3 regions of the Micromonospora craniellae genome follow, and region 1 is predicted to be linked to each of the others. Evidence: riboswitches for the same ligand, from Rfam matches in the RefSeq annotation. Region 1 holds a riboswitch; each other region holds the start of a gene.
The links. Region 1 has a riboswitch for cobalamin ahead of ID554_RS30040 (ribonucleoside-diphosphate reductase subunit alpha). Riboswitches for the same ligand answer to the same signal wherever they lie in the genome.
Positions count from the first base shown of each region.

Region 2: it holds a riboswitch for cobalamin, as region 1 does, so the genes downstream of both, metE (5-methyltetrahydropteroyltriglutamate--homocysteine S-methyltransferase) here and ID554_RS30040 (ribonucleoside-diphosphate reductase subunit alpha) in region 1, are expected to answer to the same signal.
Region 3: it holds a riboswitch for cobalamin, as region 1 does, so the genes downstream of both, ID554_RS00380 (ABC transporter substrate-binding protein) here and ID554_RS30040 (ribonucleoside-diphosphate reductase subunit alpha) in region 1, are expected to answer to the same signal.

Region 1 is NZ_CP061725.1:6,590,993-6,595,176, reverse strand. Features, by position in the region: gene ID554_RS30045 (non-ribosomal peptide synthetase/type I polyketide synthase) at 1-1,419, opposite strand, end outside; cobalamin riboswitch at 1,541-1,747, shown strand; gene ID554_RS30040 (ribonucleoside-diphosphate reductase subunit alpha) at 1,885-4,184, shown strand, end outside.
Region 2 is NZ_CP061725.1:149,354-153,537, reverse strand. Features, by position in the region: gene ID554_RS00675 (IS4 family transposase) at 1-854, shown strand, start outside; gene ID554_RS00670 (hypothetical protein) at 1,066-1,293, shown strand; cobalamin riboswitch at 1,389-1,599, shown strand; gene metE (5-methyltetrahydropteroyltriglutamate--homocysteine S-methyltransferase) at 1,713-3,950, shown strand; gene ID554_RS00660 (glycine hydroxymethyltransferase) at 4,008-4,184, shown strand, end outside.
Region 3 is NZ_CP061725.1:84,356-88,539, reverse strand. Features, by position in the region: gene ID554_RS00390 (MFS transporter) at 1-1,143, opposite strand, end outside; gene ID554_RS00385 (alpha/beta hydrolase) at 1,278-1,814, opposite strand; cobalamin riboswitch at 2,135-2,327, shown strand; gene ID554_RS00380 (ABC transporter substrate-binding protein) at 2,359-3,342, shown strand; gene ID554_RS00375 (iron chelate uptake ABC transporter family permease subunit) at 3,399-4,184, shown strand, end outside.

The sequences.
Region 1 (4,184 bases):
GTCCGGGTCGGTGCAGCCGACCACCGCGGTCACCGTGGCCGGCAGCCCGACGGTCGCGGCGGCCACCGCCTCCAGGTCGGGGGCGTGGAACGTCCGGCCGTTGACGAAGATCACGTCTTTCGCGCGGCCGGTGACGCAGAGCCGGCCGGCGTGCCGGAAACCCAGGTCACCGGTGCGCAGCCAGCCGTCCACGAAGGTCTCCCGGCTGGCCTGCGAATCCCGGTGGTAGCCGCGCGCCACGTTCGGGCCGCGTACCTCGATCAGGCCCACCCGGTCCTCGGGCAGTGGCCGGTGCCGTTCGTCGACGATGCGGACCTCGCAGCCGGGCACCGGGTACCCCAGGTCCATCAGCTCCACGGCGTGGGTACCCGGCCCGGTGGGCACCGCGCGGCCCTGGCTCAGCGCGGCCCGGTCCAGCACCAGCGGCGCGGCGACCTCCCCCGGCGGCGGGAAGGTCACCGCGAGGGTCGCCTCCGCCAGCCCGTACACCGGTCGCAGGGCGGACGGGGCGAGCGCGGCCGGGCGGACGTGCGCCAGGAACGCCCGCCATACGGTCGGGGAGATCGGCTCCGCGCCCACCACCACGCACCGGACCCGGCTCAGGTCCAGCGTGGCGAGGAGGTCCGCCGGCACCCGGCGGACGGCCAGCGCAAGCGCGAAGTTCGCCGCCGACAGCAGGGTCGCGCGGTGCCGGTGAGCGGTGGTGAACCACAGCGCCGGGCGCTTGGCGAACGCCAGCGGGGGGACGCGGACCTGCTTGCACCCGATGGCGAGCGGGGTCAGGTGGGTGCCGATCAACCCCATGTCGTGGAAGAACGGCATCCAGGTGACCAGCACGTCGTCCGGCCCGGCGCCGCTGGCCAGCCGGGCCTGCTCCACATTGGCCAGGACGTTGGCGTGGGTCAACTCCACCCCGCGCGGCGCGCCCGTGCTGCCGGAGGAGAACTGCAGGAACGCCACGTCGGTCGGTGCGGCGGCGAACAACTCCTCCGGCGGGGTGCCGGTACGCAGGTCCGCCAGCCGCAGCACCGGGCCCGCCAGCCCGTCGGCCACAGCTTCGGTGGTGTCGTCCACCACGGTCACCGCGTCGGTGAGCAGCGCGCGGACCGCCCGTACCCGGGCCGGCTCGGGCGGCAGCGGCACCGGGACCAACCCGGCGGCGAGCGCCCCCCAGAACAGCGGCTGGAAGTCGTCCCCGGCGTCGGCGAGCAGGAGCACCGGGGTGCCTGGGACCACCCCCGCTGCCCGGTAGCCGCCCGCGATTCGCAGCGAATCGTCCCGCAGTTGCCGGAAGGTGACCGTCCGTTCGGCGCCGTCGTCGCGGACGTGCACCACGACCTGGTCGGGTGTCCGGTTCGCGGCGTGGACGAGGATGTCGAGCAGTGCCCGTCGGTCGCCGGGTCCGGCCGCAGTCTGCACGCGACGATGCTAGTGGGCATGATCGAGTACCCGGCCGGGCGGTCGGCGGGGTGAACTACATCCGGCACACGACACGCCCGGCACAGCATCTGGTGTTGCCATCTCCGCACCGCACCCATATATGGTGTGCCCTGTAGCTGGTTCGGCCGCCGCTCCACGACGGTCGAGGCAAGAGGGAACTCGGTGGGAATCCGGGACTGCCCCGCAGCGGTGAGTGGGAACGACCGCCGTCATACGCACTGGACCCGCCAGGTCTGGGAAGCGACGGCCAGTAGGCGCGAGCACCAGGCCCACGAGTCCGAAGACCTGCCAGCGTGCCGCACGCGACGTGTGCGGCGGTCGAAGGCCGCGCGGGACAGCCGACGCCATGGGCTGGTCAGTCACGGCAGGAGTGCCGTCGGGTGACCGGCGGCGTCCTCCCGCGCGGACCCGACGATCTCGGGGACAGGCGTGAGGAGGGGGAACATGACGGTGACCCAGGAGCAGGCGGGGCCGGAGCAGCGCCGGCACGTCATGCAGGTCCGCAAGCGGAACGGCGACACCGAGCCGGTGGACGTCAACAAGATCGTCAAGGCGGTGGAGCGGTGGGTCGCCGACCTGGACGAGATCGACCCGCTGAGGGTGGCCACCAAGACCATCAGCGGGTTGTACGACGGCGCGACCACCGCCGAGATGGACAAGCTGTCGATCCAGACCGCGGCCGAACTGATCGGTGAGGAGCCGCAGTACTCGAAGCTGGCGGCCCGGCTGCTGGCCGCGTACGTCGACAAGGAGGTCCGTGGGCAGCAGGTTGCCAGCTTCAGTCAGTCCATCCGGTACGCGCACGGACTGGGCCTGATCGGCGACGATACCGCCGCGTTCGTGGCCCGCAACGCGCGCAAGCTGGACGACGCGATCGACCCGGCGGGGGACCTGCGCTTCGAGTACTTCGGTCTGCGGACGGTCGCCGACCGGTACCTGCTGCGGCACCCGCAGACCCGGCTCGTGGTGGAGACGCCGCAGTACTGGCTGTTGCGGGTCGCCTGCGGCCTGTCCCAGACGCCCGGCGAGGCGATCGGCTTCTACCGGCTGATGTCCAGCCTGGCCTACCTGCCGAGTTCGCCGACGCTGTTCAACTCCGGCACCCGGCACACCCAGATGTCCTCGTGCTTCCTGGTCGACTCGCCCCGCGACGAACTCGATTCCATCTACGAGCGCTACCACCAGGTCGCGAAGCTGTCCAAGTTCTCCGGTGGCATCGGGATCTCCTGGTCCCGGGTACGCGGTCGGGGAGCGTTGATCCGGGGCACCAACGGCAGGTCGAACGGCATCGTGCCGTTCCTCAAGACGCTGGACGCCGGGGTGGCCGCGGTCAACCAGGGCGGCCGCCGCAAGGGCGCGGCCTGCGTCTATCTCGAACCGTGGCACCCGGACATCGAGGAGTTCCTCGAACTGCGGGACAACACCGGCGAGGAGTCCCGGCGGACGCACAACCTGAACCTCGCCAACTGGATCCCGGACGAGTTCATGCGGCGGGTCGAGGCGGACGGCGACTGGTCGCTCGTCGACCCGTCGGACGCGCCCGAACTGCCCGACCTGTTCGGCGAGGCGTTCAACGAGGCGTACCGCGCGGCGGAGAAGAAGGCGGTCAAGACCGTCAAGGCCCGCGACCTGTACGGGCGGATGATGCGGACGCTCGCGCAGACCGGCAACGGGTGGATGACGTTCAAGGACGCCTCGAACCGGCTGTCCAACCAGACCGGCGCACCGGGCAACACGATCCATCTGTCGAACCTGTGCACCGAGATCCTGGAGGTCAACGACGATGCCGAGACCGCGGTGTGCAACCTCGGGTCGGTCAACCTGGGCGCGCACGTCACCGCGGACGGCGTCGACTGGGAACGGCTGCGGGCGACGGTGCGTACCGCCGTGGTGTTCCTCGACCGGGTGATCGACATCAACTACTACCCGGCCGAGCAGGCGGCGGCGTCGAACCCGCGCTGGCGTCCGGTCGGGCTCGGGCTGATGGGTCTGCAGGACGCGTTCTTCACGCTGCGCCTGCCGTTCGACTCCCCGGCCGCCCGGGAGTTGTCGACCCGGGTGCAGGAGGAGATCTTCCTGACCGCGTTGGAGACGTCGGCCGGGCTCGCCGAGCGGTTCGGCCCGCATCCCGCGTACGCCGAGACCCGGGCCGCCCGGGGCGAGCTGCACCCGGACCTGTGGGGTGCCGAGGTCGGTCAGGCCGGGCGGTGGGCCGCGCTGCGCGAGACGATCGGCCGGCACGGCCTGCGGAACTCGCTGCTGGTCGCGATCGCACCGACCGCCACCATCGCCTCGATCGCCGGCTGCTACGAGTGCATCGAGCCGCAGGTGTCCAACCTGTTCAAGCGCGAGACGATGTCCGGTGAGTTCCTCCAGATCAACACCTATCTGGTACGCGAGCTGAAGGCGCGCGGGCTGTGGACGGCCCCGGTCCGGGAGCAGATCAAGCGCGCCGAGGGTTCCGTGCAGGGCGTCGCGGAGATTCCTGCGGACGTCCGCGAGCTGTTCCGTACCGCGTGGGAGCTGCCGCAGCGGGCGCTGATCGACCTGGCGGCCGCCCGTGCCCCCTTCATCGACCAGTCGCAGTCGCTGAACCTGTTCCTGAGCGCGCCGACCATCGGCAAGCTCTCCTCGATGTACCTCTATGCCTGGAAGTCCGGGCTGAAGACCACCTACTACCTGCGGTCGCGTCCCGCGACCCGCATCCAGCAGGCCACCGTCGCCGTCACCCCTGGTGTGAAGCC
Region 2 (4,184 bases), 400 kb from region 1:
TGGCCCGGCGCCGGCTGATGGCGATCGACGCGACCACCCTCGACGTGGCCGACACCCCGGCCAACGTGGAACGCTTCGACCGGATGGGGTCGGGGCCGAAGGCGTCGGCGTACCCGAAGCTGCACATCGCGGCGTTGGCCGAGTGCGGCAGCCACGCGATCGTCGGGGCGGTACTCGGGTCGTGCCGCACCGGGGAACGTACCCTGATCAAGGATCTGGCCGGGCGGGTCGGGCCGGGCATGCTGGTCCTGGCCGACGCGGGCCTGTACTCCTTCGACCTGTTCAACTCCTTCGCCGCCACCGGCGCGGACCTTGCCTGGCGAGTCGGCGCGAGCGTGTCCATCGGGCATCTGCGGTGGCTCGCGGACGGCTCCTACCAGGCACTGATCTTCAAGGCGGGGTTGTCCGCGCAACGCCGGGCCAGGCTGGTCGAGCAGGCCCGGACCGGCCAGGAGATCCCGGCCGATCTCGCCCGCCTCGTCAGGGTGGTCGAGTACACCGTCCCGGACCGCAACCCCGACGGCGAACTCATCGTGGTGGTCACCACCCTCACCGACCACCACGAGGTCCCCGCGATGGAACTGGCGGGTGCCTACCAGCAGCGCTGGGAAGAAGAGTCCACTCTGAACGAGATCAAGACGGACCTGCGCGGCCGCGGCGAAGTCCTCCGATCGAAGGTCCCTGACCTGGTCGAACAGCAGATGTGGGGACTACTGCTGGCCCACTACGCCATCCGCGCACTGCTGCTGGAAGCCGCCGACCCGGCCGGCTACGACCCCGACCGCATGTCGTTCGTCAAAGGCCTACGCGTCGTACGCCGCCAGGTCACCGACCAGGCGGCCATTACCCCCTGAGCACCTTTCCACCGCCCTCGACGATGCCCTCACCGAGATCCGCCACCAGCCGAACCCGCCCCGACGCGACCGCAGCTGCCCCCGCGTCATCAAACGCGCCCGCCACAACTCCTACCGCGTCAAACGACCCACCGACCGGACCACCCGCCACGACGGGCCCGCCATACCCAGGCTGGCCTGCCCAGACGCCTTAACTTAATGGCATTGCATCATGGTCGTGCTGGCTAAATGGGGCCTCGAATTCCGAGACGGTTCCCCGCGTTTGCGTGCCCGCGCGGAACTCCTACGCGACGGCGGCCCCGAACTCCTGGCTGAGATGATGGACGAGCTCCGCGAGCTCCACCTGGGCATCCCGCGGCCAGACCCCACCGCGCCGCGCCCCAGCCAACGACTGCAAGCGGCCTACGACAACGCCGTGCACGTCACCGTTGCCGTGTAGCCCTCGCCGCGAGACGGCAACACGAGCGACCAGCGTCCGCAGCCCGCCGTCCCGCAGGTCGGACGCGATGGCCCGGACAGCGGTGTCGGATGCGTACCATGTCCGGTGGTGCTGGTTCGTCCCGTCCGGATGGGCGGAACGTCGTAAGAGGGAACCCGGTGGGAGACCGGGACTGCCCCGCAGCGGTGAGTGGGAACGACCGCCGTCATTTGAGCACTGGGCCGTGAGGTCTGGGAAGCGACGGCCAGTAGGCGACCTGGTGTCATGCCCGCGAGTCCGAAGACCTGCCAGCGCTGCGCACACCGCCGGTGTGCGCTGCCGGCGGCCTCTCGGGAGGGCCTGGGCGGAAAGCCGGTACCCGAGGTGTACCTGCCTTCCCTCCCGTGTCCGCCGGGCACTTCGAGGGAAGGACCCCCAAGGTGAGTACCCCATTCGGTCAGAGCACCGTGCTCGGCTACCCACGCATCGGCGCCAATCGTGAGCTGAAGAAGGCGGTGGAGGCGTACTGGGCCGGTAGCGTCGACGCCGCCGGTCTGGAACGTACGGCCGCCGGCCTGCGGGTCGAGGTCTGGCGTGCGCTGCGCGACGCCCGTCTCGACGCGATTCCGTCGAACGTCTTCTCCTACTACGATCACGTGCTCGACACCGCCGTCGCCGTCGGCGCGATCCCGACCCGGTTCGCCCGGCTGGGCCTCTCCGCGCTGGACACCTACTTCGCCATGGCCCGTGGCGTGGACGCCGAGCCGGCACTGGAACTGACGAAGTGGTTCGACACCAACTACCACTACCTGGTGCCGGAGATCGACTCCGACACCGTCTTCACCGCCGATCCGGCCAAGGCCCTCAGGGAGTATGCCGAGGCCGCTGAGCTGGGCATCACCACCCGGCCGGTGCTCGTGGGACCGGCCACGTTCCTGCTGCTGGCCAAGGGCGACGATCCGTTCGCCCGCCTCGACGACCTGGTCGAGACGTACGCCCGGATCCTCACCGCGTTGGCTGAGGCGGGTGTGGCCTGGGTGCAGTTGGACGAGCCCGCATACGTCGCCGACCGCACGCCGGACGAGATCGACGCGCTGCGGCACGCCTACACCCGACTGGGCGAGCTGGCGCAGCGGCCGCGGATCTTCGTCGCGACCTACTTCGGTGAGCTCGGTGACGCGTTGCCGGCCCTGTTGGGCACTCCGGTGGAGGCGGTCGGTCTGGACCTGGTGGCTGGGCCGGGTAATTTGCGTCGGCTTGCGGCCGCGGGTCCGCTGGGCGGTAAGACGATCGTCGCGGGTCTGGTCGATGGCCGCAACATCTGGCGTACGGACCTGCGGGCTGCCGTCGCGGTCGGTGCGACGGTCGCTGGCCTTGCTGATCACGTGGCGGTGTCCACGTCCTGTTCGCTGTTGCACGTCCCGGTCGATCTGGGTGCGGAGACCCGCCTCGACCCTCGGCTGTCCGAGCGGCTCGCGTTCGCTCGGCAGAAGGTCGACGAGGTGGTCGTGCTCGGTCGGGCGTTGCGTGACGGCGCCACGTCGTTGCCCGCCCCGGTGCCGGCCACCCCGGCGCAGTGGCGTCACGACGATGTCCGTGGCCGCCTTACCGCCCTGCGGCCCACCGACCGGCAGCGCGGCGACTACTCCACGCGGGCCACCCGCCAGCAGGAACGGCTCGGGCTGCCGGAGTTGCCGACCACCACGATCGGGTCGTTCCCGCAGACCGGTGAGCTGCGCAAGGCCCGTGCCGCGCACCGGGCCGGCAGCCTCGACGACGCCGGCTACGCGTCGCGGATGCGTGCCGAGGTGGAGCATGTCATCCGACTGCAGGAACAGTTGGGCCTGGACGTGCTCGTGCACGGTGAACCGGAACGCAACGACATGGTGCAGTACTTCGGCGAGCAGCTCGACGGCTTCGCGGCCACCGAGCACGGCTGGGTGCAGTCGTACGGCTCCCGTTGTGTCCGTCCTCCGATCATCTACGGCGACGTGGCGCGCAGGGCGCCGATGACGGTGGAGTGGTCCACCTATGCGCAGTCGCTGACCAGTAAGCCGGTCAAGGGGATGCTCACCGGTCCGGTCACCATCCTGGCCTGGTCGTTCGTGCGTAGCGACCAGCCGTTGGCGGACACCGCCGACCAGGTCGCGTTGGCGCTACGTGACGAGTGCCGTGACCTGGAGTCCGCCGGGATCCGGGTCATCCAGGTCGACGAGCCGGCGCTGCGGGAGACGCTGCCGTTGCGCAAGAGCGACCAGAAGGCGTACCTGGACTGGGCCGTCGGCGCGTTCCGGCTGGCCACCAGCGGCGTCGCCGACGACACCCAGATCCACACCCACCTGTGCTACTCGGAGTTCGGTGAGGTGATCAGCGCCATCGACGCCCTCGACGCCGACGTCACCAGCATCGAGGCGTCCCGGTCGAAGATGGAGGTCCTCGACGACCTGGCCGCGATCGGCTATGGCCGGGGTGTCGGCCCCGGGGTGTGGGACATCCATTCGCCCCGGGTGCCGCCGCGTGACGAGGTGATCGAGGCGCTGCGTCGGGCCGTCGCGGCCGTGCCGGCCCGACGGTTGTGGGCGAACCCGGACTGCGGGTTGAAGACCCGCGCCTACCCGGAGGTCGAGGCGTCCCTACGACACCTGGTCGCCGCCGCCGCCGAGGTCCGCGGCAACTGACATCGCCACGCCGGGCGATCCCACCACAGGATCGCCCGGCTCGACCCGGGAGGGACATTGAACGTCGAATCGACTGCTTTCCGTGCCGCGATCGAGGCTGTCCGCGCGGTGGAGCCGCGTATCGCCGATGCGATCACCAAGGAGCTGCACGATCAGCGGGAGTCGCTGAAGTTGATCGCCAGCGAGAACTACGCCTCACCGGCGGTGTTGCTGGCAATGGGTAACTGGTTGTCC
Region 3 (4,184 bases), 330 kb from region 1:
CGGTAGCATGGCCAGTGCGATCAGGGCGCCGAGCAGGCCCGTCGCGGCGAAGCCCCAGGCCGGTGCGGAGGCATCGATTGCCGCCCCGGCCAGCGGGGTGCCGAGGGCCACTCCGACCACCATCGCCGAGCCGTGCAGGCCCATCGCCTCACCCCGTACGCTCGCCGGTGCCAGCCGGCTCACCGCGTCGGCAGTAGCGGCGATGGTCGGGGCGGTGAGCGCCCCGGACGGCAGCAGCACGAGGGCCAGGAGCCACCATTCGCCGCTGCCCAGACCGACCGGAATGGTGACGATTCCGAGTAGTAGGGCAAGGATCAGCGATGGCACGGGGCGAGATAGCGTGCCGTAGGTGAAGCCGCCGACCAGCGAGTATGAGGCCCAGAGCGCCAGGACCACGCCGGTCCATTCAACCTGATCGGCGTCACGCAACACTGCCACCACCGCTACTTCGGTGCCGGCGATCACCAGTGTGCCGGCCGCACCACCGGCGAGCAGCCCGATCAACCGTGGGGTCAGCCACTCCCTGCGGGGCAGCGGCTGCGCCGGCGTCGTCACCTCGTCTTGGGCTTGGGTCGGCGGATTGAGCACCAGCAGGGTGAGTCCGGCCAGCACTATGCCGCCGCCGACGGCGTACATGGTCAGGGTGGGCGAGACACTGGTGGAGAGGGCCACCGCCGCCGCTGGTCCGATCATGAAGCTGAGTTCGACCGACATGGAGTCCAGCGCGTAGGCATGGCGCCGTCGGGTCGGCGGGACCAGCGCGGCGATCGACTGGCGGACCACGGAGAATACCGGGAGGGTGAGCAACCCACCGACGAGCGCGGCGCCGAGAAGCACCGGGTAGGGCAGAACCGGCGCCGTGCCCCAGAACAGCGCCGAGGCCGCTGTGGTCAGCAGCAGCATCGGCCGTAGGCCCCGCCGGTCGACCAGCCGGCCGAGCAGCGGTGCGCCGAGCGCCGAACCGACCGTCATCGCGGCCCCTACCAGTCCGGCGGCGAAGAATCCGCGACCCAGATCGAGTACGTACAGCGTCATCGCCACCGCCGTGGCAGCCACCGGGACCCGGGCGAGGATCGCGACCAGCAGCAGGGGCCGTAACCCCGGAAGCGCGAGGGTGTCCCGGTAGGGCTTCACATTCAACATGACCCATGCCTTCCAGGCTGAGCAGCTAAATCGATCGACGAAAATTGATCGAATGCGTGGAGTGGCGGGTCCGTGAAAGCCTGATTCCGCTCTTGCCGTCGATGTGAACCGGCGCGGTTCTGTGTTGTGGTGCGTCAGGGGATGAGCTGGTCGAGCAGTTCGAACCGCTCGTACGGCTGGTTGTAGTCGCCGAAGTGCCCGTCGTCGCGGACGATCTGGGTGCCGCCGAGCCGCTCGAACATGGCGCGTCCCTGTCGGTCGTCGCAGCCGTACGGATCCTTCCGGGAGTTGATGAAGTAGATGTCTCGCACATGCGACCGGATCGCGGCCCAGTCGTAGCCCTGTTGGAGGACCGGTTCCTCCTCCGTGTTGGGCCGGGTGCAGTAGCCGGCAACCAGGATTGCCTGAGCGACGGTTACGTCCACATGCTCCAGAAGCGCGAGCAGGAGGGCCGCGCCGCCGGAATGGCCCACGAGGACCGTGTCCTCGTCGAAGCCGTGCCCGTTCAGCACCTTCGGCAGGAACGTAGCGATCGGCTCGACGTTGATGCCCGGGTAATGCGGCACCTCGACGGCGTATCCCCGGGCCGCGAGCCGCCCTGCCAGCCAGGGATACCAGCATATGTCCGGGCTGCCGCCGGTCCCGTGGAAGATGATCGCTCTGCGTTCCACCCTGTCTCCTTGGGCCTCGACGCTTGATCAAACCATGTGATCCGCACGAGCGGGCTCGCGGCGTGCCGACGCAAGCGCGGCGGAGTCGAGTCACCCTCAGGTGCCACGAATCGTGGGCGGTTGGCTGGGGTGCCGACTTGGTGCCCGCTGATTGGGCGCGCACATCTGCCGCGATCAGCGCGCTGAGGTGTCGCACATCGGGTGGCCACAGCGTTCACCGAACTCGCCCGAGCGATCTGACCGGCGCCCCCGCCGCAGCTCACCACGCCCAGCCGACCTGATCCACGGATCGAGGCTTAGACCATGAGATAGGCCACGGTGACGGTGCTGCCTGCTTTGGTTAGGGTGACCTCGCCGTGGTGTTTGGGAAGCCGGTGTGAGACCGGTGCGGCCCTCGCCACTGTGATCGGGATGCTGGAGGCCACCGCAAGGTCACTGGGCGTATGCCTGGGAAGGCCGGTCGCCGGCGCACCACCCGTCAGTCAGGAGACCGGCCACGGCACCTGTACGACCCGTCCACGAGGTGCTGGAAGGTGGTCCCGCTATGCGGTTCCTTACGTCCTGGCGCGTTGCCGCGCCGCTCTCCGTCGTGCTCGCCCTGGTCGGTGGCTGCGCCGCGTCCGGCGACAGCGAGCCGGCTGCCACAGCGTCCGCCGCCGGGCCTGTCGCATTCACCAACTGTGGCACATCGGTCACGGTCCCGAGCCCTCCGGCGCGGGCGGTGACGATGAACCAGTCCGCCACCGAGATCATGCTGGCGCTCGGCCTGGAGGACCGGATGGCCGGCACCGCCTACCTCGACGACGAGGTGCTGCCCGAGTACGCCGCCGCGTACGCGAAGGTGCCGGTACTGGCCGAGGAGTACCCGTCGAAGGAGAAGTTGCTCGAACTGGCGCCCGACTTCGTCTACGGCTCATTCTCGAGCGCGTTCGGTGACGAGGGGGCTGGTGACCGCGCCGATTGGCAGAAGCTCGGCGTGGGCACGTACATCTCCGCCGCTGGTTGTCCGAAGGAGACGCGGCCGGCGAAGCTGGCGATCGACGACGTGTTCGCCGAGATCCGTGAGATCGCCGCGATCTTCGGCGTCGCGGATCGGGCCGAGACGCTGATCGCCGGCCAGAAGCAGCGCATCGTGGACGTGTCGGCGGGCGCGAAGGGTACGGGGGTGCTGTGGTGGGACAACGGTACCGACGCGCCGAGTGCCGGTGCCTGCTGTGGCAGCCCGGCCATGATCATGTCTGCCGCCGGGGTCACCAACATCTTCGACGACCTGACCGGCAATTGGGCCGACACCAACTGGGAGACCGTCGTCGAGCGCAATCCGGACGTCATCGTGCTCATCGACGCGAGCTGGGACACCGCCGCCGCCAAGCAGGCATTCCTTGAGAAGCACCCGGCGCTCAAGGACCTGCCCGCCGTCAAGGGCAAGCGGTACGTCACCCTGCCCTTCTCCTCCACCTCGGCCGGCGTGCGGAACGTACTCGCGGTGGAGGCACTGGCGCGGGGTGTCGGCGGGGTGAGCAGCTGACCACCGTCACCACCCGGCCGGCGCAGACCCCGGCGAGCCCGGTCCGGGCGGTGCGCATGGTGGCCGCGGTAGTCGTACTCGCGGGCGGCCTGGTGTTGTCGGTGGCTGCGGCCGTGACGGTGGGGCCGGCAGACCTGTCGCTGGGCACCGTGTGGCTGGTCATCACCGGCCATCTCGGCCTGACCAGTGCCGACGTGCCGCTGCTGCGCGACCACATCGTGTGGGAACTGCGGCTGCCGAGGGTGCTGGGCGCCGCGCTGGTCGGGGCCGGCCTCGCCGCCTGTGGGGCGGTCATGCAGACCGTCACCCGCAACCCGCTCGCCGACCCGTACCTGCTGGGTGTCTCCTCCGGAGCGTCGCTGGGGGCCGTCGCCGTCCTGGTCCTGGGACTCGGCGCGGGTGCCGCGGCGCTCACCGGAGGCGCGTTCGTGGGGGCGCTCGCCGCGTTCGCCGTCGTGGTCGCCGCCGCCGGCCGGCGAGCGGTCCTGCGACCGACCCGGGTGGTGCTGGCCGGCGTCGCCGTCGCGCAACTGTGCGCCGCGCTGACGACGTTCGTGATCATCTGGGCGGCCCACCCGCACGCGACCCAGAGCATCACCTTCTGGCTGTCCGGCTCCCTCGCCCGCGTCGACTGGACCGCACTCGGGTGGGCGACGCCGCTACTCGCGGCGGGGTTCGCCGTGATCCTCCGGTGTGCTCGCGCGCTCAACGCGTTCGCGTTCGGCGAGGAGGCCGCCGCCGCCCTCGGCGTGGACGTCGGGCGTGTCCGGTGGCTGCTGCTGGTCACCACGGCGCTGCTGACCGCCGTGCTGGTCTCGATAAGCGGCGCGATCGGTTTCGTC